Regions from separate parts of the Streptomyces sp. NPDC029526 genome, predicted to be linked through region 3. Evidence: riboswitches for the same ligand, from Rfam matches in the RefSeq annotation. Region 3 holds a riboswitch; each other region holds the start of a gene.
The links. A riboswitch is a leader RNA that binds a small molecule or an ion and turns the genes downstream of it on or off. The one in region 3 is predicted to bind cobalamin.
Positions count from the first base shown of each region.

Region 1: linked by a shared signal. The riboswitch ahead of AB0F01_RS20145 (energy-coupling factor ABC transporter permease) and the one ahead of AB0F01_RS16630 ((2Fe-2S)-binding protein) in region 3 are both predicted to bind cobalamin.
Region 2: linked by a shared signal. The riboswitch ahead of AB0F01_RS31180 (ABC transporter substrate-binding protein) and the one ahead of AB0F01_RS16630 ((2Fe-2S)-binding protein) in region 3 are both predicted to bind cobalamin.
Region 4: linked by a shared signal. The riboswitch ahead of AB0F01_RS25740 ((2Fe-2S) ferredoxin domain-containing protein) and the one ahead of AB0F01_RS16630 ((2Fe-2S)-binding protein) in region 3 are both predicted to bind cobalamin.

Region 1 is NZ_JBEZWE010000009.1:43,726-51,433, forward strand. Features, by position in the region: gene AB0F01_RS20120 (DNA repair ATPase) at 1-519, shown strand, start outside; gene AB0F01_RS20125 (SGNH/GDSL hydrolase family protein) at 828-1,622, shown strand; gene AB0F01_RS20130 (ATP-binding cassette domain-containing protein) at 1,768-2,727, opposite strand; gene cbiQ (cobalt ECF transporter T component CbiQ) at 2,724-3,473, opposite strand; gene AB0F01_RS20140 (energy-coupling factor ABC transporter substrate-binding protein) at 3,480-3,893, opposite strand; gene AB0F01_RS20145 (energy-coupling factor ABC transporter permease) at 3,890-4,681, opposite strand; cobalamin riboswitch at 4,711-4,895, opposite strand; gene AB0F01_RS20150 (ABC transporter substrate-binding protein) at 5,078-6,667, shown strand; gene AB0F01_RS20155 (ABC transporter permease) at 6,688-7,656, shown strand; gene AB0F01_RS20160 (ABC transporter permease) at 7,662-7,708, shown strand, end outside.
Region 2 is NZ_JBEZWE010000041.1:1,632-6,767, forward strand. Features, by position in the region: gene AB0F01_RS31170 (ABC transporter ATP-binding protein) at 1-551, opposite strand, end outside; gene AB0F01_RS31175 (iron chelate uptake ABC transporter family permease subunit) at 548-1,576, opposite strand; gene AB0F01_RS31180 (ABC transporter substrate-binding protein) at 1,609-2,649, opposite strand; cobalamin riboswitch at 2,692-2,885, opposite strand; gene AB0F01_RS31185 (ATP-binding cassette domain-containing protein) at 3,300-3,935, shown strand; partial or broken gene AB0F01_RS31190 (metal ABC transporter permease) at 3,932-4,585, shown strand.
Region 3 is NZ_JBEZWE010000006.1:99,708-107,415, reverse strand. Features, by position in the region: gene AB0F01_RS16635 (tetratricopeptide repeat protein) at 70-888, opposite strand; gene AB0F01_RS16630 ((2Fe-2S)-binding protein) at 1,171-1,878, opposite strand; cobalamin riboswitch at 2,364-2,547, opposite strand; gene AB0F01_RS16625 (LacI family DNA-binding transcriptional regulator) at 2,728-3,750, opposite strand; gene AB0F01_RS16620 (extracellular solute-binding protein) at 3,890-5,191, shown strand; gene AB0F01_RS16615 (sugar ABC transporter permease) at 5,202-6,158, shown strand; gene AB0F01_RS16610 (carbohydrate ABC transporter permease) at 6,155-6,973, shown strand; gene AB0F01_RS16605 (glycoside hydrolase family 3 N-terminal domain-containing protein) at 6,970-7,708, shown strand, end outside.
Region 4 is NZ_JBEZWE010000016.1:57,279-64,986, forward strand. Features, by position in the region: gene AB0F01_RS25725 (PHB depolymerase family esterase) at 135-1,670, opposite strand; gene AB0F01_RS25730 (CoA transferase subunit B) at 1,902-2,561, opposite strand; gene AB0F01_RS25735 (CoA transferase subunit A) at 2,563-3,345, opposite strand; gene AB0F01_RS25740 ((2Fe-2S) ferredoxin domain-containing protein) at 3,869-4,288, opposite strand; cobalamin riboswitch at 4,350-4,476, opposite strand; gene AB0F01_RS25745 (potassium/proton antiporter) at 5,453-6,982, shown strand; gene AB0F01_RS25750 (SRPBCC family protein) at 7,172-7,627, shown strand.

The DNA.
Region 1 (7,708 bases), on a different contig from region 3:
CGCCGCACCGTCCTCGCCGTCAACGCCGTCTACATCGCCTCCGCCGCGCAGTCCGACGACGCCCGCACGGAACCGCCGTTCCGGCTCCAGGGCTCCTACCGCAACATGAACAAGATCGCCCAGCGCATCCAGCCGGTCATGAACGAGGCCGAACTCGCGGCCGTGGTCCACGACCACTACACGGCCGAGGCGCAGACCCTCACCACCGGCGCCGAGGCGAACCTGCTCAAGCTGGCCGAACTGTGCGGCACGCTCACCCCGTCGCAGGCGGACCGCTGGGCCGAGGTGAAGGCCGCCCACGTCCGCACCAGCACCCTGGGCGGCCCGGACGACGACGCGCTCACCCGCGCCATCGCCGCCCTGGCGGTGCTGGGGGAGCGGATCGCCGCCGTCGAGACCGCCATCACCCGGGCTGCCGACCCGCGCCGCCTCCTCGCCGGCCCGCCGACGCACCCCGCGCCGCCGGCGCCCCCGTTCACCGCGCCCCCCAACGGGGCCGGACGGGCGGAGGTGGGCTGAGCGGGGCGAGGGGAGCGAGGGGACGTCGGCCACCGTCCCGGCCGGGGGGCGGGACGGTGGCCGGCCGGCGGTTTCCCCGGTGCGCGGCGCCGGGGGTAACCGCACCGCTCCAAGTCCCGTCGGACCTTCACGACAAGACCCCACGTCAGAGGTTTATCCACGCGCGTAGTTGATGTGAGCACCTCAGTATTCGGGGCATTCCGGATGACTTCCAGCGCGACGGTTACCGCGCGGTATCCCGGCCTGCTACAACCGTGCTTGCTCCCTCAACTACCGGTGCAAGTAACGCGTGTGAAGGGTGGATACACGTGTCAGTGCGTTCCCTCGCGGCTTCTCTGGCGACCCTCCTGCTGGGTGCCGCCACCGTCCTCGGCCTGGCGCAACCCGCCTCGGCGGCCGGACAGCACTACGTCGCCCTCGGCGACTCCTACTCCTCCGGCGTCGGCGCCGGCAGCTACACCTCCGAAAGCGGTGACTGCAAGCGGAGCACCAAGGCGTACCCGCAGCTGTGGGCGAACGCCAACTCCCCGGCCTCCTTCCGCTTCGTCGCCTGTTCGGGTGCGACGACCTCCAGCGTCTCCAGCGGGCAACTGGGTGCGCTGACCTCCTCCACCACCCTCGTCAGCGTCTCGGCGGGCGGCAACGACATCGGCTTCGCGGACGTCATGCAGGCCTGCGTGCTGCAGAGCGAGGCCACCTGTGTCAGCCGCGTCAACACCGCCGTCGGCCAGATGCAGAACTCCCTGCCCGGCAAGCTGGACTCGCTCTACAACGGCATCCGCGCCCGCTCCCCGCAGGCGCACATCGTGGTCCTCGGCTACCCCCGCTTCTACAAGCTGTCCGGCACCTGCATCGCCGGCCTCACCGAGACCGAGCGCGGCGCCATCAACAACGCGGCCGACGTCCTGAACGGCGTCATCGCCAAGCGGGCCGCCAACGCCGGGTTCACCTACTCCAGCGTGGTCGACGAGTTCACCGGACACGAGCTCTGCTCCGGCGACGCCTGGCTGCACAGCGTGACCCTGCCGGTCACCAACTCCTACCACCCGAAGGCCGTCGGCCAGTCCAGCGGCTACCTGCCCGCCTTCCGCTCGGCGCTCTAGACCTCGCGCCGTCCGCAGGACGCCCGTCGGCGGGCGCCCGCCCGTAGGCCGTCCCCCGGAAGGCCGCCGAGGGCCCGCCGCCGAAGTCCCTTCTCCGAGGGCCCGTTCCCCCCACCGCGCACCACCGGGGGAACGGGCCCTCGGCTCACCGTCCCGGGGCCCCCGGCCCCCGGCGGCCTCCGGCCGCATCCGGACCACTCGGCGCGTCTGGCGCATCCGGCGTGTCCGGCGCCCCGCGCACCCCACGGATCGCCTCCTCGTCCGCCACGCCCCCGTCGGCGGCGAGGGCGAGAAGCTCCTCCGCCGTCCGCGGCCCCGCGGACGCGTCGCCCAGCAGGCCCCGGGTCCGCAGGACATGGCCGGCCGCCACGCCCCACGGCAGCCGCAGACCGGCCGCGGCGAGCAGGTCCGTACGGGCCAGCAGGCCGGCGACCGGGCCGGTGCGCACCCCCGACGGCGTGAGCAGCGCCGCGTCGTCGGCCCAGCGCAGCGCCAGGTCCACGTCGTGGGTGGCCATCACCACCGTGGTGCCGCCCGCGCGCAGCCCGTCGAGCGTGGTGAGCAGGCGTTCCTGCCCGTCGGGGTCCAGGCCGGCCGTGGGCTCGTCGAGGATCAGCACCCGGGGCCGCATGGCCACCGCCCCCGCGATCGCCGCCCGTTTGCGCTGCCCGTAGGAGAGCAGGTGGGTCGGCCGGTCGGCCAGGGCGGTGATGTCCAGCGCGGCCAGCGCCTCGGTGACCCGGTGCCGCACCTCGGCGTCGGGCAGCCCGAGGTTCAGCGGCCCGAACGACACGTCCTGGCCGACGGACGCGGCGAACAACTGGTCGTCGGGGTCCTGCACCACCAGCTGCACCGCCGTCCGCAGCCGCGTCAGCCCGGCCCGGTCGTACCGCACCGGCTGCCCATGGACCGTCAACTCCCCGGTGTGCGGGCGCAGTCCGCCGCTGAGCAGACGCATCAGGGTGGTCTTGCCACTGCCGTTGCGCCCCAGCAGGGCCAGCGCACGCCCCTCGCGGACCGCGAAGTCCAGGCCGCTGAGCACGGCCGGACCGTCCTCGTAGGCGAAGGACGCGCCCCGCAGGGCCACCAGTTCGCACTCGCTCACGACAACGGCCCTTCCAGGACGAGTGCCAGGGCCGCGAGGGTCGCCAGTAGGGCCAGGCTCGCGGTCGTGAAGGGCACCGAGACGCGCACCTCGGGCACCAGTACCCGCAGGGTGCCGTCGTAGCCGCGCCCGGCCAGCCCGGCCTGGAGGCGCGCCGCCCGGTCGAAGGAGCGCACGAAGGCGGTGGCGCCGAGCCCGCCCAGCGAGCGCCAGGTCGCGGCCCGGGTGGTGTGCCCGAGCCGGGCGGCCTGCGCCTCACGGACCCGGCGGACGGCGTCGAGCAGCAGGAAGCTCATGCGGTACGTCACCAGCGCCACGTCGACGAGCGGCGCCGGCACCCCGGCCCGGACCAGGCGGGGCAGCAGGTCGGACATCGGGGTGGTGAACGCGAACAGCAGCACGCCGAGGGAGGCGGCGGAGGTCCGCAGCAGCACCTCCGCGGCCCGCTGCGGGCCGTGGGCCGCGGGGGAGAGGAACCCTCCGGGACCGCCCACCTGCACCAGGAGCGGGAGCGCCCCGGTGACGCAGAAGGCCAGCGGCACCCGGTAGGCGCGCCACAGCCGGCGGCCGGGCACCCGGGCCGGGCCCAGCAGCAGGGCGACGGCGGTCACCAGCACCAGGGCCGCGCCCGGCCAGGGCGGCAGCGAGACCGCGAGCACGGTGAGCCCGAGCCCCAGTACCGCCTTGTCCACGGGATGGCGGCGGCGCCAGTGACTGCTGTGCGCCGCCGCGTCGATCGGGAGCACCCGGGATCAGACCCGCCGCTCGCCGGCGTCGTCCCCGGGGCCGGGGACCGCGTCCGCCCGCGCGCCCGGACCGGCTGCCGTGACCCCCGCGTCCGCCCCTGTGGCAGTGGAGGCCGACGCCCGCTCCTCGCCCTGCCGGCGGCCCCGCCGCAACCCGAAGTAGTACGCGAGGACGCCCGCGCCGATCGCCGCCTGGAGGGCGAACAGGGCCGACTCGACCTCTCCGGACGGGGGTTCGTACAGCGGCGAGAACCACGGTTCGTAGTCCGGGGCGATCTCGGTGATCGCCGTCTCCGCCTCGGCGTCCGCACCGGCGAAGGGCTCCTCCTTGTGGTCGCCGAGCCCGAACACCAGCGGGATCACCGCGAGCACGACGACGGCGAGCAGCAGCAGCGTGTTGATCCTGGCGTTCCGGCTCATCGGGTCACCGCCCCGGAGGTCGTACCGGAGGCGCCGGGAGCACCAGAAGCGCCAGAAGCGCCCGAAGTGCCGGACGCGCCGGACGGGTGGGACGGGTCCGCGGCGTCCGCCGTCCCGCGCCCGGCCCGCGTCACCAGCACGCCGAGCCGGGTCAGCTCGCCCCGGCTGGAGCGCACCAGCAGGCGCATCACCAGCACGGTGAGCAGTCCCTCGCTGACCGCCAGCGGGATCTGGGTGACGGCGAAGACGGCGCCGAACGTGCCGAGCGCGCCGGCGAAGCCGCTGCCCGGGTCGGGGAAGGCGAGCGCCAGCTGCACGCTGGTCACGCAGTACGTCGACAGGTCGGCGGTGAACGCGGCGGCGAACACCGCGCCCATCAGCGGCACGTCCGCGCGGCGCAGCAGCCGGTAGACGCCGTACCCGGCCCACGGTCCGACGACCGCCATCGAGAAGACGTTGGCGCCGAGCGTGGTCAGGCCGCCGTGGGCGAGCAGCAGCGCCTGGAACAGCAGGGTGATGGTGCCCAGGACCGCCATGACCGGCGGCCGGAACAGGATGGCGCCGAGTCCCGTCCCCGTGGGGTGGGAGCAACTGCCGGTCACCGACGGCAGTTTCAGCGCGGACAGCACGAACGTGAACGCTCCGGAGGCGCCCAGGAGCAGGGTGCTCTCGGGATGGTTCCTGACCTCACGGACGAGCGACCGGGCTCCGTGGACGACGAACGGCGCCGACGCGGCACCCCAGGCGACCGCGTGCGCCGGTGGCAGAAAACCCTCGGCTATGTGCATGGCTCAGCAGACCCTCTCCAGCACCTCGTGGATGGTTGACGCGCCTTGGCCGGTCTCCTGGCTGACGGGTACCACCGCCCGTGCTCCGCCTTCCCGGGTCCCGAAGGACCCAGTGGCCGCCCGTGGGGGCAGGAGCAGGACTTCCCGATCACAGTGGCGAGGGCCGCACCGGTGTCGCACCGGATTTCCCGTCACCAAGGCGTGGCGACAGTAGTGCCCGTTCCCGTCCGGTGACAAGCGGTCACAGGGGGCGCACGCACGGCGCCCGGGCTGCACGGACGCCGCGCGCCCCGGAGTGAGGGGGTGCGCGGGGACTGGGGGGAGCCGGTATCGGGTAGCCCCTTGCTGCAACTAATATGCAACAACGATGATCGGTCAACTGGAGTGTGAGGTTCGATGACGACCCGACGCGTACGGAGCGCCGCCGTCGCCGCGGTGATGGCGGGCACGGTCGCCGCCTGCTCGGCACCGGGCAGCGGCGGTGCGGACGGCGGTGCAGCCGCCGACGCCGTGGTGATCGGGGTCCCCTCCGAGCCGGACACCCTGAACCCGCTGCTCGGCTACGGCAAGGACGGCAACTCCAAGATCTTCGACGGGCTGCTGGCCCGCGACGCGGAGATGAACCTCCGGCCCGCCCTCGCCAAGGACCTCCCCGAGGTCGCCGACGACGGCCGCACCTACACCTTCACCCTCCGCGACGACGTGAAGTTCAGCGACGGCGAGCCGCTGACCAGCGAGGACGTCGTCTACACCTACCGCACGGTGCTCGACGACAAGACCAACAACACCGCGAAGAGCGAACTGGACGCCATCAAGGAGGTCCGGGCCGACGGCGACCACAAGGTCGTCTTCACCCTCGACTACCCCTACGCGGCCTTCGCCTCCCGCACCGTGCTGCCCATCGTCCCCGAGCACGTGGCCGGAAAGCAGGACCCCAACACCGGCTCCTTCAACACCCGGCCGATCGGCACCGGACCGTACGTCCTCACCGACTGGCGCAAGGGCGAGAAGCTTACCTTCAAGGCCAACCCGGACTACTGGGGCGGCGCCCCCAAGGTGAAGAAGCTCACCATGGCGGTCATCGCCGACGACGACGTCCGCGCCACCCGGCTGCGCTCCGGCGACCTCGACGGCGCCACCCTGCCGCCCAACCTCGCCGCCACCTTCGAGAAGGACGACGACCGCAGGACGTACCGGGCCACCTCCTACGACTTCCGCGCGGTCACCCTCCCCACCGAGCACCCCGTCACCCGCGACACCGCCATCCGCCGGGCCCTGGACCTCTCCGTCGACCGCAAGGCCATGGTCGACAAGATCCTCGACGGCGCCGGCCGGCCCGCCTACGGCCCCCTCCCCGTCGACGACTCCTGGTTCGCCGAGGACGTCGAGCGCCCCCGCGACCTCGACCGCGCCAAGAAGATCCTCGACGACGCCGGCTGGAAGCCCGGCAAGGACGGCATCCGCGCCAAGGACGGCCGCCGCGCCGCGTTCACCCTCTACTACCCCTCCGGCGACAAGGTCCGCCAGGACCACGCCCTCGCCTACGCCTCCGACGCCAAGCAGGCCGGCATCGACGTCACCGTCGAGAGCGGGACCTGGGAGGTCATCGAGCCCCGCATGAAGCGGGACGCCGTCCTCGCCGGCTTCGGCAGCGTCGGCGACCCCGACTTCGGCCTGTACACCCTCCTGCACTCCTCCCTGGCAGGCGACGGCTTCAACAACATGGCCCGCTACGACGACCCGGCCGTGGACAAGGCCCTCGACGCGGGCCGCCGCACCCGCGTCCAGGCCGAGCGCGAGGCCGCCTACGACGACCTCCAGCGCGCCCTCGTGAAGAACCCCGGCTACACCTTCCTCACCCACATCGACCACCTCTACGTCCTCGACGACGACTGGGACGGCCTGACCACCCAGACCGAACCGCACGAGCACGGCTTCGCCAGCGGCCCCTGGTGGAACGTCGAGGACTGGAAGCCGAAGAAGTGAGCACCCTGCCCTGGGCGGCGATGGGACGGCTCGTGGCACGGCGGGCCCTGTTCGCCGTGCCCGTGCTCCTCGTCGTCACCTTCGGCGCGTTCGCCCTCGCCGCCGCCTCCCCCTTCGACCCCGTGAAGGCGTACGCGGGCACCGCCGCCCTCGGCGCCGACCAGGAGACCCTGGACCGGCTGCGCGAGAACCTGGGCGTCGACCGCCCCCTCACCGCCCGCTGGTGGGACTGGCTGACCTCCGCCGTCACCGGCGACCTCGGCCAGTCCACCGTGATGCGCCAGCCGGTCGCCGAGGTCATCGGCGAACGGCTGCTGTGGTCGACGCTGTTGTGCGCCGTCGCCTTCGTGGTCGCCGTCCTGCTCGGCACCCTGCTCGGCGTGCTGGCCGCCCGCCGCCCCGGCTCGCTCGTCGACCGGGCGATCACCTCCGTGTCGTACTCCCTGGAGGCCGCCCCGGTCTTCTGGATCGCCCTGCTCGCCATCTGGCTGTTCGCCCTGAAACTGGACGTCCTGCCGGCCGGCGGCCTCACCGACACCGGCAGCGACCACGTCACCGCCGGACAGCTCGCCACCCACCTCGTGCTGCCCGCCGGCGTCCTCGCCGTCTCCCAGCTGCCCTGGTTCACGCTCTACGTCCGCCAAGGCGTCGGCGACGCCCTCGCCGAGGACCCCGTGCGCGGCGCCCGCGCCCGCGGCCTCGCCGAACGCACCGTCCTGCTCGGCCACGCCCTGCGCTCCGGCCTGCTGCCCGTCCTCACCCTGATCGGCTCCCGCGTCCCCGAACTCATCACCGGCGCCCTGCTGGTGGAGACCGTCTTCAGCTGGCCCGGCATCGCCGCCGCCACCGTCGAGGCCGCCACCGCCGTCGACTTCCCGCTGCTGGCCGCGCTGACCACCCTCGCCACCGCCGCCGTCCTCGCCGGAAACCTGCTCGCCGACCTGCTGTACGGACTCACCGACCCGAGGGTGAAGCTGGATGAGATGTGATCCCCATGGCTGACACCACCCTGGAGAAGACCCCCCTCCCCGGGCCCGCCCC
Region 2 (5,136 bases), on a different contig from region 3:
AACTCGCGCGGTTCCTGGGCCAGGGCGCGGGCGATCTGCACGCGCTGGCGCTCGCCGCCGGAGAGCGTGTGCCAGGGCTGGTCCGCGCGGCCGGTGAGGCCGGTGCGCTCAAGGGCGCTGCGCACGGCTTCCTCGTCGGCCGCGGTGGCGGGGGTCCAAGCGCGTCGGTGCGGGATGCGGCCGAGGCGTACGACGTCGAGAACGGTCAGCTCGACGAGGGTGTCGGAGTGCTGCTCGACGACGGCAACGCGCCTGGCGACGGCGCGGCGGCCCCAGGCGCCGAGGGGACGCCCGTCGAGGGTGACGATGCCGGAGGCGGGGGCGAGGACGCCGGACAGCAGCCGCAGCAGCGTCGACTTGCCGGAGCCGTTGGGGCCGAGCACCCCGGTCACGGAGCCGGGCCGGGGGGTGAGGCTCACACCGTCGACGATCAGCCGCCCGTCGAGGGTGCGGCTCACGCGGTCGGCAGCGAGGGTGTGCGGCCCGGCGGGTGCCTGTCCACGGCCGGGCGGCCGGGTACCGTCGTCCCGCCGCTCGGTGCCGGTCGTCATCGCATCCTCCTCGTGCGGTACAGGACCAGGACGAACGCCGGAACACCGACGAGTGAGGTGACCACGCCCACCGGCACCTCCTGGGGGTCGAGGACGGTACGGGCCAGGGTGTCGGCCCAGACCAGGAACACCGCCCCGGCGAGCGCGGTGACCGGCAGCAGCCTGGCGTGCCCCGGGCCGACGAGGGCGCGGGCGGCGTGCGGCAGGACCAGGCCGACGAAGCCGATCGCCCCCGCCGAGCTGACCAGCGCGGCGGTCAGCAGCGCGGTCACGCACAGCAGCACCAACCGGGTCCGGGCGACGGACACCCCGAGCGTGGCCGCGGCGTTCTGGCCGAAGGCGAAGGCGTCCAGGGTGCGTGCGTAGCCGAGGCACAGCACGAGGGCGAGCGCCAGGACGGCCGCGCAGAGCCCCACTTCGGTCCAGCCGGCCCCGCTGAGCGAGCCGAGCATCCAGAACAGCACGCCCCGGGTGGTCTCCGCGTCGGCCGCCGTCGTCACGACGAACGAGGTCAGGGCGGAGAACAACTGCATCGCGGCCACCCCGGACAGGACCACCCGGTCGGTCGTCCCGCCGAGGGTGTGGCTGAGGAGCAGCACCAGAGCGAACGAGCTCAGGGCGCCCACGAAGGCGCCGCCGGAGACGGTCAGGACGCCGCCGCCGGCGCCGAGGACGATCACGGCGACGGCGCCGGTCGACGCACCGGAGGAGACGCCCAGGACGAAGGGATCGGCGAGGGGGTTGCGCAGCAGGGACTGCATCACCGCGCCGCACACGGCGAGTCCGGCCCCGCACACCGCGGCGAGCAGGGTGCGAGGCAGCCGCAGGTTCCACACGATGCCCTCGCGGATCGGCGTGAGATCCGTCGAACCCCAGCCCAGGTGGGAGGCGATCACCGACCACACGTCGCCCACCGCGATGTCCGCCGGACCGATGGTGATGGCCACGGCGACGGACGCGGTGAGCACCGCCAGCCCGGCGCCCAGGCCGGCGACGACGCGCACCAACCGGACGGCACCCCGCATGGGGCGGACCGGGGAGGACCGCAGGGCGGTTCTCATCCGGCGAGCCCGTACTCGCGCAGCGCCGCGGCGACCTTCTCCACGCCCTCGACGGTACGGATCGTCGGGTTCATGGCCTGCCCGCTGAGCAGGACGTACCGCTTCTCCTTCACCGCCTTCATGTTCTTCGTCGCCGGGTTCGACTGCAGGAACGCGATCTTCTTCGCGGCCGACTCGGCGGTCTGCGACTTGCGCGTGAGGTCGCCGATGACGAGCACGTCGGGATCGCGGTCGGCGACGGTCTCCCAGTTGATCTGGGGCCACTCCTGCGTGCTGTCGTCGAAGACGTTCTGCGCGCCGAGCGCGTGGGTGATGATGCCGGGCGCGCCGCAGCAGCCCGCCATGTAGGGGGACTCCTGGTTCGCGAACCAGTACAGGACGGTGGTGTCCTCGGCGCGGATCCCCGCCGTGGCCTTCGTCACCCGGCTCTTCAGCCGGGCGACGAGCTTCTCGCCCCGCTCGTCCACGCCGAAGACCCGGGCCAGTTCCCGTACTTCGCGGTAGACCGTCTCCATGGTCAGGGGCTTGGTCCGTGAGCCGTCGCCGTCGCCGCTGTTGTCCTTGCCCTCGCAGTCGGCGGGTGACAGGTACGTCGGTACGCCGAGCTCCTCGAACTTCTCGCGGGAGGCCACCCCGCCCTTGCTCAGGGTGGAGGTGAAGGAGGAGGCGACGAAGTCCGGTTCGGTGTCCAGGACTCGTTCGAACGACGGCTGGTTGTCGGCGAGCCGGGGCACCTTGGCGTTGGCCTTCTCCAGTCCCTTCATGACCGGGTCGGTCCAGGTGGCGGTTCCCACCACGCGGTCGGCGAGGCCGAGGGAGAGCAGGATCTCGGTGGTGCCCTGGTTCAGGGACACGGCTCTCTTCGGCGGAGCCTCGACCGTCACCTTCTGCCCACAGTTGTCGAACGTGACGGCTCCTGCATCCGAGCCGCCGGACTTCGGGGACGAGCCGGAGTCGGAGCCGGAACCGCACGCGGTGAGCAGCAGTGCCCCGGTCAGGAGCAGGACGGAACAACAGGCGGGACGTGACAAGTGCACGGTTGCGGCTTCCTAGGCGTCGGGACCCATACGCGGGGTCCGTGCGGACGATCGGTCGCCAGCAGGTCTTCGGACTCGGGATCACCCCGGCGGGACGCCTTCCCGGACCCGGCCGTGACCGTCGTCCAGTGGCTCTGCTGCCCCGCCCGTCACCCTCACCGCTGCGCGTCAGTTCCGGACTCTCACCGGATTCCCTGACCCGTGCACGTGTACGGACACGCCCACGAGTTCGACTGGCGTCCGGAAGTTACCACAGCCTTACCCATGTGGTCCGACCTGCCCGTCGGCGGTGCCCGCCGGGCCGAGGCGCGCCCCCTCCAGGTGGCCGCCGCTCCCAGTGGCTTCTCCGGCGCTGGTTCGGCCATGCGAGTCCCCAGGCGTCGGCCGAAGGGGACAAAGGCCACTGCGGCGCGGGCCAGGTCTGCCGAACCCCCGACCGCAGCGGTTGTATGACGTCCTGCTCGTGATCGTCTTCTCGACCAGCACCGTCCGGCGCCCATGGCGCCGCAATTCCCGAGCCCCGCCATCGCGGGCCGAACGCGCCGCGGCCCGTCCGGGAAGCCAAGTCCGCTGCCGTCGCGGATCCTTCGCCCCGCCCGGGAACCGTCCGCCTCTCCCGTCCGACTGCTGTGAGGAGGCAGGGAGGTGGCATGGAAGGGCTGGATGTCCGGATGTCGGGCGTCGTGTGCCGGCACGGCCGGGTCGAGGCCGTGCGCGACGTCGATCCCGACGTCGTGCGCGGGCAACGGGTGGCGCTGACCGGTACCAACGGGTCGGGCAAGACCACGTTGCTGCGTGCTGTTCTGGGGCTGCACCGGCATGTCGCGGGCCGGATCCTGGTGGGTGGCCGGGACACCGGGAGTGCTGCCGAGTGGGCGTGGCGGCGACGGGCGTGCGCGTGGATCCCGCAGAAGCCGGCGACCGGACGTTTTCCCTTGCTGGCAAGCGAGTTGCTGGCCAGCGGCGGTGCGCGTGCCGAGGCGGCGGAGGCGGCCGACAAGCTCGGGGTCGGGCATCTCGCCGACCGGCCGTTGCACACTCTGTCCGGTGGTCAGCTTCAGCGTATGTACCTGGCGCGGGCGGTCGGCTGTGTGGCGGCCGGGGCGGGCGTCCTGCTCGCCGACGAGCCCACCGCCGCCCTCGACTTCTCCGGTCAGGAGGAGGCGGCCGACGTCCTGCTCTCCTTGCCGGTGACCGTCGTGGTCGTCACCCACGACCGGGCTCTGGCCGAGCGCTGCGACCGGGTGCTGGAGATGGCCGCGGGACGTCTGCGGGAGGTCCGGTGAGCGTCCTGGCCGCGGCCGACGTCGGTCAGCTCCTGCAGCTCGTGCCCGTTCAACGGGCGGGTGTCGCCCTGCTGGTGGCCGCGGTCGGACTGCCGGTGATCGGTGTCGTCATCGTCGGCCTCGACATCATGCCGGTGCGGTTCGCGATGATGCATGTCGCACTCCTGGGCATCGCCGTTGCTCTGCTGACCGGGCTCGATCCCATGCTGTGTGCGCTGGTGGCCTGCGCGCTCGCCGGCGCCGGAGTCGCTCCGCTGGCCCGTACCCCGGACGGTCTGTCAGGTGCCATGGGTCTGCTGATGAGTCTGGCGATCGCTGCCGCCCTGCTCGTGCTGGCCGTCTCCGGCGTCAACGCGGCGGGCGCCTTCTCCCTGCTCTGGGGGTCCATCCTCTCGGTCGGTACCGCCGACCTGTGGCTGCTCGTCGTGCTGGCCGTCGTCGTACCGGCTCTTTTCTGGTGGCGTCGCAGAGACATCGCGCTCCTCCTCTACGACCGTGAACTCGCCCTGTCCTCGGGCGTGCGGGTCGACCGGCTCACCCTCGTGCTGCTGGTCCTGGTCGCGGTGTCCGTCGCCGGGGCCATCAAACTCACCGGCGCCCTCCTCGTCGACGCGCTGACGCTTCTTCCGGCCCGCTCCCTGCCGCGCCTTGCTCATGGCGAAGAGGGGAAAGGGTGGTAAAGGAGCGTGCTGGTCGGCTCTCCCGTCCCGCTCTCGCACTCGCCTGCGAGCCGGCATCGAATTACCCCCGAGCCGGCCCAATGCCGTCGACTCTCGACATGCTTGATGAGACGTCAGGTAAGTCAGCATCCACTCAGCATCAGTTCCGTACGATTTCTCGCGCGTGCGCCTGGTCGGTGGCTTCGCGGCAGCCTGGCTGGCGCTGAAATGCGCAGGCGGGAAGTCTGGTCACAGCAACGCACGATTTTCCTGGAGGTCTTCGAGCCGAAGGCATGCCGATGTACAGTGAACGACGCCCTTGACCTGCAGAAAGCTGGCAGGGAGCCGTCTTCTAGGAGTCTAAAGTGCTGCGCACCATGTTCAAGTCCAAGATCTAGTATTTGGGCATTTACGCAGGTCAGAGGTATGATGGGACCGCTCGGGTCAGCGAATGGTCAGCATTAGGTGCAAGGGCGTCCTGGCTTGCTGACCTGGTGACCGCCGCGGCGGGGGCTTGGGCGCAGATGTCTGGCTCCCGTTCG
Region 3 (7,708 bases):
GGTGACGGGGGAGCGCGGGGCGGCGGAAGCCGGTTTCCCCACGCGCTCCCGCCGGCCGGCCGGCGGTCCTCACCCGCCGTCGATCCGCTCCAGCAGCGCCCGCGCCTCGACGGTGCGCCGGTGGTCCGGGCCGAAGGAGGACAGGCAGGCAGCGTGTGCCGCTGCGGCCCTCCGACGGGCGTCGTCGGCTCGGCCCATACCCAACAGGGCGTTGGCGACGACCAGTTCGACGGCGCCGGTGTCCGGGAGACGCTGATGCGCGGGCAGGGCCCGGTACAGCGTGTCGGCGGTCCGCGCCTCGGCGAGGGCGTCGTCGTGGCGGGCCTGACCGTTGAGACTGCGCGCCAGGCCGAGCCGCAGGACCAGGGCCTGCCGGTCACGTTCCCGGTGGGCGGCCAGGGCCTCGCGGGCGACCGCTTCGGCCTCCTGGTGGCGCCCCTGCGCGTTGAGGGCGAAGGCCAGCCCGTTGCGGGCCGCCGCGGCCAGGCGGGACATCTCCGGTCCCGTTCCCCGGTCCGCGGCCTCCGCGACCGCCGCGCACTCCGCCTCGCACTCGGCGTGCCGGCCGAGGGAGGTCATCTGCTGGGCGCGGTCCGAGCGCAACTTCAGGGTCAGCCAGTGGTCGGCGCCGAAAGTCCGCTGGAACGCGGTCAGCGCCTCGTCGTAGGTGGCGAGCGCGTCGGCGTGGTTGCCCTGTGCGCCCGCGGCCAGGGCGGCGATGTTCAGCGCCACGGCCGCGTACTCGTCGTCGCGCCCCCGGGCCACGGCGCGCGCCCCGGCCTCCGCCTCGGCGTAACGACCGGCCTCGTACAGGGCCTTGGCCTCGGCCACGGGCGTGCCCGTCATCTTCTCGTCGTCGCTTCGGCGGCGTGCGCGGAACCATCTCATGACGGGCGAGAATACGGGTGCGCTCGACGTCCTCTCCGGCGCGTGCCCCGACCGGGACCCGTCCTCGCTGCCGGGGCAGGCCCGGATCCGGCCATGCGCGGGGCCGGGGTCGGCCCTCGGGCGGTCACCACGGGTCCCCGGGGCGCGGGGGTGGAGGGGCCGCCAGTGGTCGGTGAAGACGGTGGTGATCAGGTCGAGGAGCGTGGCCTCGTCCGTCGGAAGGGCCCGGACGTGCTGGGGCCCGCCGGCGCTCGGTGGCGACGACGGTCACGTCCGTGGTGGTCATGCGGTGCGCTCCCTGGTGTTCAGGACGCAGTCGCCGCAGGTGCCCGCGCCGGGGACGCGGTAGTAGAGGCAGCAGTTGTGGCGGTGGAAGGTGAGGGTGTGCGGGCGGCCGGTGTGCAGGGTTCCCGCGCCGGCGAGGGGTGGTCGGTCCAGCAGGGCGCGGACCAGGGGGAGGACGGGGTGGGGTGCGTCGGGTGCGCTGGCGGTTAGGACCCGTGCGGCGCCGACGAGGGCGGAGGCCGCGTTGCCGCGCAGGGTGTGCGGGGACACGCCGTGGACGCGCCGGACGGTGTCGGCCAGCGGGACCAGATTCTGCTCGACGACGGTGCGGTGCAGCGCCGTGTCCGTTCGCGCGGTGAGCATGTGCGGTGCGGGCAGCCACAGTTCGAGCGGCCCGGTGGGCGTCCGGCGCCACCACAGCCCCTCGGGGCCGAGGTCGGGGACGGCTCCGGTGAGCGCCGCCGAGGCGAGGGCCACCGACCAGAGCCGTGAGGCCGTGCCCAGGTGCAGGGTGGAGGCGGCCACGCGCGGCTCGTCGGTGCCGATCCGCCGGCCCACCAGCCCGACCGACGTGTCGAGCGGGCCGGCGTCGGTGTGCAGCTCGGCCATCGGGCGGAAGTCCGCCGTGTGCGCCCGCGGCCCGGCCGTCACCTCGAAGTAGGGGCCGACGGCGGACACGCGGTCCCATGTCGTGGCGTTCACCATGTGCGTACCGTTCTGGTCAGCTCGGGGAAGGACCGGGTGTGCAGGGTCCTCCCGGGGTGGCGCAGCCTCCGGTTGCCTTCCTCGTCCGCGGTGATCCCGGCCCGCTCGCCCGGTGCCGCCGGACGCGGAGTGAACTCCTGTCGGCCCGGAGCGGGTTCGAGCAGCGGGAGCAGCGCGGGCGGGGCGTCGACGGGAGGGCGGTGCGGGGTGCACTGCGCAGCCCGAAGCTGCCCGCGAGCGGGTCGGAGGCCGGCCGGTCCGTGCAGGGAACTGGGACCGGGGGAGGAGAAGAACACCGGTGCGGGGAGCGGTCGTTCGGTCCTCAGAGTCCGACGGATGCGACGTGTCCGACGGGCGGCCGGTACATCCGTGTCCAGGGGCCCGTCCGGCCGGTCCCGCCCGTCCGGGCTGCCGGGGGCGGGGGCATCTCACGAACGTGCGAGCACATAAGTGCCACGGTCCTCTCTCGGGGAGATCCGCCCCGGTTCGGCGAGGTACGACGGCGTGAGTCTCCTGACTCGGGATCCCTGCTCTCCCCGGCCTTCCCGCCCGGTCGGGCGGTGGCATCGGCGGGGTCGCTCCCCCTTCACAGTGGCGGTACCGTGCCGGATTCACACCGGCTTCCTCGTTCCGCCGTCGCTCGGTCGAACGGAAGCATGACAGACCCGTACCGGTCCCCGCCAGCCCGCGAACTGTGCCGCGAGCCACACGGCGGGGACGCGCCGGAGCATGCCGGGACGTGCCGGGTCCGCCCCGACCCCGCTGTCCCGGTGGTGAGTTGGCGGCCGTGGTCGGCGTTCACCCGGCCCGGTGGCGCGGTCCGGGCTCCGCCGCGCTACCGGGCCCCGGTCAGCCGCCGGGCCGCTCCGCCGTGCTCTGCCGGACCACCAGGTGCGTCGCGAGTTCTATGCGCTGGGCGGCCTTGCCGGTGTCGTCCGGGGTGAGCAGCATGCGGGTGGCCTCCTCGGCCATGTTCCGCAGGGGCTGGTGGACTGTGGTGAGGGGCGGGCTGGACCACTGGGCCAGGGGGACGTCGTCGTAGCCGACCACCGACAGGTCCTCCGGGACGCGCAGGCCCTTCAGCCGGGCGGCCTCCAGGACGCCCAACGCCTGCAGGTCGCTGCCGGCGAAGATCGCCGTGGGCCGGCCGGGGCCCTCCAGGAGGGACAGGGCGTGCTCGAAGCCGCTCTGGACGTGGAAGTCGCCGAACCGGGTCAGGCGGGGGTCGGGTTCCAGGCCGGCCATGGCCATCGCCGAGCGGAAGCCGTCGAGGCGGGCGAGGGAGCACAGCATGTCCTCGGGGCCGGTGACGATGGCGACGCGTTCGTGCCCGAGGTCGGTGAGGTGGCGGGTGGCGGCGAGCCCGCCGGCCCAGTTGGCGGAGCCGACCGAGGGCACGTCGGGATCGGGGTCGCCGGCCGGGTCGATGACGACGAACGGGATGTCGGCGGCCCTCAGGCGGCGCTTGACGCTCTCGGGGAGCAGGGAGAAGACCAGGACGACGCCCAGCGGCCTGCGGCGCAGTACACCGTCGAGCCAGTCCGGCGCGGGGGCGTGCCGGGTGCCGCTCTCGGTGAGCACCACGGTCGCCCGGTTCTGCCGGGCGACGCCGTCGACCCCTCGGATGAGTTCCATCGCCCAGACGCTCTCCAACTCGTGGAAGACGAGTTCGATCAGCGGGGAACGGGGCGGGGAGGGGGCACGCCGACGGTAGCCGCGGTCCTTCAGGAGGCGCTCGACCCGGTCCCGGGTCGTCCGGGAGACATCCGAACGACCGTTGAGGACCTTCGAAACTGTCGGCATCGAGACGCCGGCCTCTTTCGCGACCGCCGCCAGCGTGACCCTGCCGCTCACCTCGTCGTCATCGTGCATGGCCGCCAATATAGGCCACGGCTGCGTCCATAACGGTTGGATGAACAGGTGCACGACCGTTGACCGGGCATCAGCGCTGTCCTACTGTCCCACCGCATGGACTTTCGGCGAAGACGCCGAAACTTTCGAAAGGCAGACGATGAAGACACGCGCGCGCTTGCCCCGAATGGTCGCCTGCGGGGCGACGCTCGCTCTCGCCCTGGGTCTGACGGCCTGCGGCGGTGGCGGCGGTGCCTCGGCGGACGACGACACGATCCATGTCCTGGTCTACGGTGACGCCACCAACAAGGTCGAGAAGCGGTTCGTCGACGAGTTCAACAAGACGTCCGACGTCAAGGTGGTCCTGGACACCATCCCCGGTGCCGACTACCAGAAGAAGCTGCAGACCATCCTGAGCACTCCGCAGGCCCCCGACATCTTCTTCAACTGGGGAGGCGGCAGCATCCGGCCGTTCGTCAAGGCGGACCTGCTGATGCCGCTGGACGACCTGATCAAGGAGAACCCGGACCTGCAGAACAAGTTCCTGCCCGCCGTCTTCGAGAACGCCGTCGTCGACGGCAAGCCGTACGGCATCCCGATGCGCGGCACCCAGCCGGTCCTGCTCTTCCACAACAAGGATGTCCTCGACAAGGCCGGCGTGAAGCCGCCGAAGACCTGGGACGAACTCCTCGACGCCGTAGGAAAGCTGAAGGAGGAGGGCGTCACGCCGATCGCGCTGGGCGCCGGTGACATCTGGACGACCCAGATGTGGTTCCAGTACCTCTTCGACCGCGTCGCCGGCCCCGAACTGCTGCAGAAGGCCCTCGGTGGCGACCCGAGCGCCTGGGAGAGCCCCGACGCCAAGAAGGCCCTCGGCATGATCCGGGAGCTCGTGGACGCGGGCGCCTTCGGCAAGAACTACGACTCCGTCAAGTACACCAACGGCGGCTCGGTCCAGCTGGTGGCCTCCGGCAAGGCGGGCTTCGAGCTGATGGGCTCCTGGTACTACTCCCAGCAGCTCACCGACCACCCGGACTTCGCCGAGAAGGGCCTCGGCTACTCCGTCTTCCCGTCCGTCGAGGGCGGCAAGGGCGACCCGAAGAACGTCGCCGGCAACACCAACAACTACTACTCGGTGACGAAGAAGACCAAGCACCCCGAGGCCGTCGCGGAGTTCCTGGAACTCATGTACTCCGACGACTTCGTCAAGGCGCAGCTGGAGATCGGCAACCTGCCGACCACCACCAACACCTCCCAGTTCATCGACGACTCCGAGAACGCCGACTACACCCGCTTCCAGTACGACCTCGTCAGCGACACCCCCTCGTTCCAGCTCTCCTGGGACCAGGCGTACCCGCAGAAGGCCAGCTCGGCGCTGTACCAGGCCATCCAGCAGTTCTTCAACGGACAGCTCGACGCGGACGGCTTCATCAAGGCCATGCAGGCCCTCCCCACCGAGTGACGAACGGCTCATGACCACCAAGACACTGAGCGCCCCGCCCGCCGCCGGACCCCGCAAGGGGACCCGGCGGCGGCCGGCCGCATCCTCCACGGCGGGAGTGGGCCGCCCCGGCTTCGGCTGGGCCGTGCCCGCCGCCGTCTTCTTCATCCTCTTCGCGATCACGCCGCTGGTCATGGTGGCGGTGCTGTCCCTGATGGCCTGGGACGGACTCGGCTCGCCCGAGTTCGTCGGCTTCGATAACTGGTCGAAGCTGTGGGACGACCCGGTGATGTTCCAGAGCATCTGGCTGACGCTGCTGCTGACCGCGCTCGGCGTGGTCATCCAGACGCCGCTGAGCATCGTGCTCGGCGTCTGGGCCGCGGGACACCAGCGCAACCGCGCGGTGCTGTCGGTGATCTACTTCATCCCGCTGCTGCTGTCCGCCACCGCCGTCTCCGTGCTGTGGCGGGCGCTCCTCGACCCGAACTTCGGCATCCCCGCCGAGGCGACCTGGCTGTTCGGCGACGGCAACCTGTTCGGTGAACAGGCCACCGCCCTCGGGGTGCTGGCCTTCGTCAGCACCTGGCAGTTCACGCCGTTCCACACGCTGATCTACCAGGGCGCGGCCCGCGCCGTCCCGCAGGTGCTCTACCAGGCCGCGGAGATCGACGGAGCCGGCCGCTACCGGCAGTTCTTCCACATCACCCTGCCGCAGCTGCGCAACTCGATGATCACCTCGATGATCCTGATGATCGTCGGCGGCCTGACCACCTTCGAGACCGTCCTCATCCTGACCCAGGGCGGCCCCGGCACCGACACCACCATCAGCGCCTACTACATGTACGACAAGGCATTCAAGAGCTTCGACTACGGCACCGGCTCCGCCATCGCCCTGACCCTGGTCGTCGCCGCGACCGTCATCTCGCTGATCGTCGTCCGGGTCTCCGGCTACGACAAGATGCGCAGCACCATGGAGGGTGTGTCATGAGGCGCCGCCCGAACTACCTGGCCGGCGCGGGCTCCCTCCTCTGGCTGTTCGTCATCGGGCTGCCGCTGTACGTCATGTTCGCGGCGACCGTGCGCACCCGCCAGGACTACGCCGAGAACGGCCCCGTCTCCCTCCCGGACAGCTTCACCCTGGACAACTACACCGGGGCGTTCAACGCCGGGTTCGGCCAGTACTTCCTCAACACCCTGGTCGTCACCGGAGCGGTCATCGGCATCGTGCTGCTGCTCGTCCCGCCGCTGGCCTACGCCATCGTGCGGAGCCGGGGCCGGACCACGACGGCGGTCTTCCGGCTGTTCCTGCTCGGCCTGGCCATCCCGGCGCAGGCCGTCATCGTGCCGATGTTCTACCTGATCAGCCAGGCCGGGCTGTACGACAACCTGCTCGGCGTCATCCTGCCCACGGCCGCGTTCTGCCTGCCGATGTCGGCCCTCATCCTCAGCGGCGCGATGCGCGACATCTCCTCGGAGCTGTACGAGGCCATGGCCATGGACGGCGCCTCCCCGCGACGCATGTTCTTCCAGCTCGTGCTGCCGCTGTCCCGCGGCGGACTGTCCACCATCGTGGTCTTCTCCGCCCTCCAGGCGTGGAACGGCTTCCTGTTCCCCCTCGTCCTGACCCAGTCCGACTCCAGCAAGGTGATCACCCTGGGTCTGTACAACTTCCAGACCGAGCACGGCATCGACATCCCCGGTCTGCTGGGCGCCGTGGTGCTGTCCATGGTTCCCATCCTTCTCGTCTACCTGTTCGCCCGTCGCGCCCTGGTCCAGGGCCTGATGGGCGTCGGAGGAAAGTGACCGCCAACGTGGCCGTAGAGACCACCTCCCAAGTCCCCCTCTGGAACGACCCCGCCCGCCCGGTGTCCGAGCGGGTCGACGCCCTCGTCGAGGCGATGACCCTGCGCGAGAAGATCGCCCAGCTGTACGGCGTGTGGGTCGGCGCGTCCGACCAGGGCGGCGAAGTCGCCCCCCACCAGCACGACATGGAGGAGGCCGTCGACCTCGACGCCCTCCTGCCCGCCGGCCTCGGCCAGCTGACCCGCCCCTTCGGCACCGTCCCCGTCGACCCCGCCCTCGGCGCCCTCTCCCTGGCCCGCACCCAGTCCCGCATCGCGGCCACCAACCGCTTCGGCATCCCCGCCCTCGCCCACGACGAGTGCCTGGCCGGCTTCGCCGCCTGGGGCGCCACCGCCTACCCGGTGCCGCTGTCCTGGGGCGCCACCTTCGACCCCGACGCGGTCCGCCGGATGGCCGCCGCCATCGGCCGGGACATGCGCTCCGTCGGCGTCCACCAGGGCCTGGCACCCGTGCTGGACGTCGTCCGCGACGCCCGCTGGGGCCGGGTGGAGGAGACCATCGGGGAGGACCCCTACCTCGTCGGCACCGTCGGCACCGCCTACGTCCAGGGCCTGGAGTCCGCCGGGATCGTCGCCACGCTCAAGCACTTCGTCGGCTACTCCGCCTCCCGCGCCGGACGCAACCTCGCCCCCGCCCCCCTCGGCTCCCGCGAACGCGCCGACGTGCTGCTGCCGC
Region 4 (7,708 bases), on a different contig from region 3:
CGCTGCCGTGGCCGACGGGCGGTGTCGGGCGGGCCGAGCGGGGCGGACGGGCGTGGCGCGCACCCCGTGGACCGTGGAGTGGGTCACGGCCCACGGGGTGTCGCACCGGCCGTGCGGCCGTGACGGGTGGTGGATCAGGAACAGTTGCCGTCCGCGACGCTGAAGTGGCCGGCGGGTGACTCCTTCAGGGTGTGGGTCACGAAGATGTTGTACAGGCCCATGTTCTCCTGGGAGCCCTTGGCGTAGGTGTATCCGCCGGAGGTCGTGGCGCGGCCCGCCTGGACGTGGGCGTAGTTGGTGGCCGTCCAGCAGGTCGCCGTCGCTCCGGTGGTCCGCGCGGTGAGGAGGGTGGAGCGGTCTCCCGCCCTGCCGTCGGCGTCGCGGGCGGCGACGGAGTAGGTGTGGGAGGAGCCGGGGGCGAGGCCGGTGTCGGTGTGGGACGGGGTGTCCACCGTGGTGACCGGCGCGCCGTCGCGGTACACGGTGTAGCCGGTTGCGCTGTCGACCGCGTTCCAGGTCAGTCCGATGCTCGTGTCGGTGACGCCGGTCGTCGCCAGGCCGGTCGGGGCGGGCAGCCGCTCGGGGTCGGGGTCCGAGCCGTCCAGCCCGAAGAACCGGGCGATCCAGTGGCTGGAGCAGATCGACTTCTCGAAGTTGACGGTGCCGGTGCTGCCGCACTGCTCCGGCCCCGTGCCCGGATCGACCGGGGTGGCGTGGCCCATGCCCGGGACCCGGTTGACCTCGACGGCCACCGTTCCGTCCGCCGCCACGTACTCGTCGTGCCGCGTGTCGTCGGGGCCGATGACCGAGGTGCGGCTCGGCGTCTGCGGGAGGCCGTGGAGCGCCGTCCACTGGTCGCGGAGTTCCTCCGCGTTGCGCGGGACGACCGTGGTGTCCCGGTCACCGTGCCAGACGGCCACGCGCGGCCAGGGACCGGACCACGAGGGGTGGGCGTCACGCACCTTCTGGGCCCACTGCGCGGGAGTGCGGTCGACGCCGGGGTTCATGCAGGTGTAGGCCCCCATGACGTCGTCGGCGCAGCCGTGGGGCAGGCCCGCGACGACGGCGCCCGCGCGGAAGACGTCCGGATAGGTCGCGAGCATCACCGACGTCATGCCACCACCGGCGGACAGACCGGTGATGTAGGTGCGGTCGGGGTCGGCGCCGTAGGCGGAGACGGCGTGGGAGGCCATCTGCCGGATCGACGCGGCTTCGCCCTGTCCCCGGCGGTTGTCGCCGGGTTCGAAGAAGTTGAAGCACTTGCTGAGGTTGTTGGCACTGGTGGTCTCGGCGAACACCACCAGGAAGCCGTGCCGGTCGGCGATCTCGGGCAGGCCGGAGTTGTCGGCGTACAGCTGGGCGCTCTGGCTGCAGCCGTGCAGGGCGAACACGACCGGTGGGTCGGCCGGCAGGGAGTCGGGCCGGTAGACGTACATGTTCAGTCGGCCCGGGTTGCTGCCGAAGCCGGTGACCTGGGTCAGGCCGACGGCGGCCTGCGCGGTGGGCGCCGGGCCGGCCAGGGAGGCCGCGAGGGCCAGGGCGACGACGGCCACGAGACGGGACAGCAGTCCCCGCCACGTGCGGCGTGCCGCTCTCGGCGCCGGACCGGCGGGCGTCGCGGTGGGGACACGGAACGGCGGGGCGTCCGGGCCCCGGAAGGGTGTGCGCATGGCGGCTCCTCGGTACGGGGGACACCGGGCCGCTCCTGGGCGTGGGTCGGTGAGGAGCGGCCCGGTGTCGGCACCGTAGGGGTCGTTCAACGCGCAACGGTATGGGAGTGAGCCCCACAGCCGGGTGTCGCCGATGCTGACCCGGACGGGTTGTGCGGCCGTATGCCGTCTGCTAGAAGGCCTGTCGGATGGAAGGCCTGTCGGACGATCGTGCCGGGCAGGCCCTCGGAGTCAGACCCCGGCCGGTGTCCCGAGTCCGGCGGGGACGATCAGGTCGGCGCCGGTGGCGGCGCGCACCTCCTCGACCCCGACACCGGGGGCGAGTTCGGCCAGGACGAAGCCGTCCGGGGTGATGTCGACGACCGCCAGGTCGGTGATGACCCGCTGGACGACGCCGGTTCCGGTGAGGGGGAGGTCGCACGCGTCGACCAGCTTGGGGCTGCCATCCTTGGCGGTGTGCTCCATGAGCACGATGACGCGGCGCGCACCGTGCACCAGGTCCATGGCGCCGCCCATGCCCTTGACCATCTTCCCCGGGATCATCCAGTTCGCCAGGTCCCCGCGGGAGGACACCTGCATGGCGCCGAGCACCGCGGCGTCGATGTGTCCGCCGCGGATCATGCCGAAGGACAGCGCGGAGTCGAAGAAGGAGGCCCCCGGCAGGACCGTGACCGTCTCCTTGCCCGCGTTGATCAGGTCGGCGTCGAGTTCGTCCTCATGCGGGTAGGGACCGACGCCGAGGATGCCGTTCTCGGACTGCAGCACCACCTCCACACCGGGCGGCAGGTGGTTCGGGATGAGCGTCGGCAGGCCGATGCCGAGGTTCACGTACGTGCCGTCGGCCAGTTCACGGGCGGCCCGGGCCGCCATCTGCTCGCGGGTGAGCGCCATGTCAGGCACCGCCTTCCTGGCCGCTGCGCACGCAGCGCCGTTCGATCCGCCGGACGGCGGTGGGGTCGTCGGGCGAGACGCGGACCACCCGTTGGACGAAGATCCCCGGCAGGTGCACCGCGTCCGGGTCCAGTTCGCCCGGCTCCACCAGGTGCTCGACCTCGGCGATGGTGACGCGTCCCGCCATCGCGGCCAGCGGGTTGAAGTTACGGGCCGAGGAATGGAACACCAGGTTGCCGTGGCGGTCGGCGACACTCGCCCGCACCAGGGCGAAGTCGGTGGTGATGCCCTCCTCCAACAGGTACTCGCGGCCGTCGAAGACGCGCGTCTCCTTCGCCGGCGACGCGACCGCGACCGCGCCGTCCGGACCGTACCGCCAGGGCAGCCCGCCCTGCCCGACCTGCGTGCCGGCGCCGGCGGGCGTGTAGAACGCCGGGACACCCGCCCCGCCGGCCCGCAGGCGTTCCGCCAGTGTTCCCTGGGGGACCAGCTCCACTTCCAGTTCCCCGCTGAGGTACTGGCGGGCGAACTCCTTGTTCTCGCCCACGTAGGAGCTGGTCATGCGGGCGATCCTCCCGGCCCTCAGCAGCAGGCCGAGCCCCCAGTCGTCCACCCCGCAGTTGTTGGAGACGACCTTGAAGCCGCCCACGTCCCGCTCCAGCAGCGCGGCGAGCAGCGCGCTCGGTATGCCGCACAGTCCGAAGCCGCCCACCGCCAGCGACGCGCCCTGGTGGATGTCGGCCACGGCCTCGTCCGCGCTGTCGACCGCCTTGTCCAGCCCCATACGGTCCCTTTCCGTCAGGGGCGCGGTACGCCCCCCGAACAGCCGGGCGGCATGGGTCCGAAGACCCGCGCGCCGCGGCTCCGTCATCGATGGACGCGACTCTAGGGATGCTCGGAAGCCCACCGGTATGGGCGCCTACGACACCGTCCGCCGGGACGATATGTGGTCGCCTGCCAGGCGCGAAGGCGCTGTATGCCGCCGGGGCGGAGGGCTGGGGGCCGGCTCACCATGGGTGCCGACCCCACATCCGGTGCCGGTGAACCGACTTGGAGTGGTCCGACGACCTACAGGCATCCTGGGGCGGTCGGGGGACCTCCGGCCTCCGGGCGCCCGGTCCCCTTCGCTCGCGAACGGGCGTCCGCTCCTCCCCCGCCGTCCGGTGCGATGCCCCCCGGGCGCGCTCGCGGGCACGTTCCTGACGGGAGCCCGCCACGACGGGAGCCCGCCCTGGCGGCTGCGCGTCACGCGGCAGACCGTCTTGCCGACTGTGCGTCAGGCGGCAGACCGACCTGCCGGCTGTGCGTCACCGTCGACGGGGTGGCCCCGGGGTGCGGCGGCGCGGCGGCGTGAAGGTGTAGAGGTCCAGGATGTCCGGCAGCGGGGCGACCCCGGGGCCGCCGGCACGCACCCAGCCGGCGATGTCCTCGGTCGCGGCCGGGTCGTTGACCAGTCCCAGCCACACCGGGCGGCCTCCGGCGGCCCGTCCTGCGGAGGAGGGCTGTACGACGACGACGTTGGCCTGGTCGCACACGTCCAGGCAGGCGGACACCCGCACGGGGGCCACGGTACGCAGACGCGCGGTCTGGGCCGCGTGGTCCCCGCTCACCTTCACCGTGCCGCAGCAGCAGTCCCGGCACACCACGATCCGGCACGGAACCTCACCGGCCGGGCGCGGAGGCACCTGTTCCTGCCCCGGATCGTCGTCCTCCCTGCGAACGAGCATGCCGAACCACCCCTCCTCCGGGGAGATCCGCCCCGGTTTCCGTGCGAGGAGGCGACGACGTGAGTCTCCTGGCTCTCGGGTCGTAGCTGGTGTCCCCGCCTTCCCACCCGCCGTGGGGCAGTGGCCTGTTGGGGACGCGCTCACCGATCACAGTGGCGGGACCGCGCCGGATTCGCACCGGCTTCCTCGGACCGTCGTCGCCCTGTCACCGGTCATCATCGCACCCGTGTGCCCCGGCCCCCGAGTGCCCCGGTCAGCTCCGGTGGGTGGTGCACGCACCACTGCCCGGTCACCCGCCCGGTCACCCCTGTCGGCTCCTCCGACAGGCCCTGTCACCAGGGACACTGGTCTTCGGCGGCGGTCGCGGGCCGGCATTCCTCCACGTCACGCCGCTGTCGCAGCCGGTTATGCGTGTTCTAGGCTGCTTCGCCCCGGGTGTGATCGTTGTCCCACCGTGCGAGGAGATCAGATGACCGCCACCGCCGACCACGACGACCACCGCGACGGCCACCTCGACGGGCATGACGGCCACGACGGCCACGACTGCTCCGGCTGTCACGACGGCCGCGGCTGCTGCGCCGGCCACCACGGGGGCCGCGACGGACTCGACGGCCGCCGTGGCAGCCGGAGCCACCACGCCGGGCGGTCGACCCGTCACGTGCGGAGCGGCCTGCGCCGACGCGTCGCGGGGAACGTGCGCGTACGTGCGACACCGCGCCAGCGCGGCGGCGCCCCGCCATCGCCCGAGGTGCCCCGCTCGTACGGTGCCCGCCGATCATGTCCCGCCCCTCGGTCCCGCCGCATCCCGCGGTCGGCGTGCACGCCGCTCCCTCCGTACCCGACACGCGCGCTGCGCCCGGCGTGGCCGCCGTGGCCGACAAGCTCGCCGCATCCGCCCTACCCGACATGCCCGCCGCATCCGCCACGTCCGACGTGCCCTCCGCATCCGCCGCCGTTCGGGCCGTCGGCACGGTTCGGTCACCCCGGGCGCTTCAGGCGCTTCGCGCGCTTCGGGTGCTTCGGGCGCTCACCGCTGCGGGCCCGGACCCGGTGGGAGGACCAGGAGGGGTCACGGCCCCCGGGCGCGTGCGGCGAGGTGACGCGGCGCAGATGCCCCCGCCACGCCAACCGTTCCGTCGCGGGTGACTGCGCGAGGACCCCCGGATGACGCTGCCCGAGCTGTACCTCGCCCTCCTGATCGGCGGGGTCGTCCTGCTGGCCAGCATCGCCGCGGCCCACACGGCGCACCGCATCGGCCTGCCCAGCCTGCTGCTCTTCCTCGCGGTCGGCGTGATCGCCGGGGAGGACGGGATCGGCCTGGATTTCGACAACGCCCAGATGGCCCAGGCACTGGGGACCGCGGCCCTGGGACTGATCCTCATCGAGGGCGGTCTGAGCACCCGGTGGGAGGACGTCCGGCGTCAGTTGGCCCCCGCCGGCGTGCTCGCGACCGTCGGGGTGGGCATCTCGGTCGTCGTGACGGCGGCCGGCGCCCACTGGCTGCTCGGCATGGAGTGGCAGTTGGCGCTGCTGCTGGCGGCCATCGTCTCCTCCACCGACGCCGCCGCCGTGTTCGCCGTGCTGCGTTCCCTGCCCCTGCCGCAGAAGCTGACCGGGCTGGTGGAGTCCGAGTCCGGCTTCAACGACGCTCCGACCATCATCCTGGTCCTGGTCTTCTCCACCGTGGGAACCAACCCGTCCAGCCCCGGGCTCCTCGTCCTCAACCTGTTCTACCAGCTCGCCGTCGGCGGGCTGCTCGGCGTGCTGATCGGCCGGCTCGGCGCCGCCGCGTTGCGGCACATCGCCCTGCCCGCCACGGGGCTGTACCCCCTGGCCACGGTCGGCTTCGGGATCATCGCGTTCGCCGCGGCCGGCACGGTCGGCGCCAGCGGCATCATCGCCGCGTACCTGTCCGGCCTGGTGCTGGGCAACGCCCAGCTGCCGCACCGTGCCGCGACCCGTTCCTTCGCCGAGGGCACCGGCTGGCTGGCGCAGATCGGCCTGTTCGTCATGCTCGGCCTGCTGGTCGATCCCAGCGAACTGCCGTCGGCGATCGTCCCGGCGCTCGTCGTCGGTTCGGTGCTGCTGTTCGTCGCCCGCCCGATCTCCGTGGTGCTGTGCCTGCTGCCCTTCCCGATCCCCTGGCGGGAGCAGACGTTCATCTCCTGGGCGGGCCTGCGGGGCGCGGTGCCCATCGTGCTCACCACCTTCCCCATCGTGGCCGGGATCGACGGGGCTCGCGACGTGCTCAACATCGTGTTCCTCCTCGTCATCCTCTTCACCCTCATCCAGGGCCCCACCCTGCCCGCGGTGGCCCGGCGTCTGCGTCTGGTCCGCACGGGCGCGCTGCGCGAGATCCAGGTGGAGACCGCGCCCCTCGACGTCCTGGACGCCGACCTGCTCACCGTCGGCATCCCGGAGGGTTCCCGGCTGCACGGGGTCGCCGTCTTCGAGCTGAGGCTGCCGCCTCCGACCGTCGTCACCCTCATCGTGCGCGACGGCACGACCCTCGTCCCGGACCGGGAGACCGTGCTGCGGGAGGGCGACGAACTGCTGCTCATCACCACCCCGCACACCCGGGACGCCACGGAGCGCCGCCTGCGGGCCATCGGCCGGCGTGGCAAACTCGCCCGCTGGCTCGGCGAGCACGGGTCCCCCGATCCGGAAGACGACGCGCCGACGCGGACCGAATAGCGGCGCACGCCTCTCCCCCGCCCGGGCCGCGCTGCGCCTCGTTCCCTCGCCGCCGCCCGTATGGACGCCCAGGTGTGGGCAGGTCACCGGCGTGCGAACCAGCCTGGGTACGGGCCCCGAAGCGGCCCGGCCGTTCACCGTCGTGCCGGGAGAACGGTCAGCTCGCACCGACCGAGAAGCCTGGTGACCATGGCCCGCAACCGCCGCCTGATCCTCAGTCCGCCGTCCACGGTCTGGGACCTGCTGGCCGACGGTCAGCGGTACCACGAGTGGGTGACCGGGACCCAGCGCATCCTCGGCGTCGACGCGCACTGGCCCCAGGTGGGTGCGCGACTCCGCGTCCGCGTCGGCGCCGGCCCGCTCACCCTGGACGACATCTGCACCGTACGGATCTGCGAACCGCACCGGCGTCTGGAACTGGAAGCACGGGCGGAACCCTTCGGGGCGGCGCGCATCGCGATGCAGCTCGTCCCGTGGGGTGAGAACACCCTGTTCCTGCTGGAGTGGCACCCGCTCCGGGGACCGGGGACGCGCATGCACGGGCTGCCGGTGGACTACGTCGCCTCCGTCCGCAACGGCATGATGCTCACCAAGTTGGCGCGCATCGCGGTCCGTGAGCACCGGGGCGCGCTGCGGAGGCCGTGACGCGCACAGCGACGGCACTGCCCGGCCGCCGGTTATCCTCCACCGGCGGCCGGGCAGCCACAACCAGGCCGTCGCAACCAG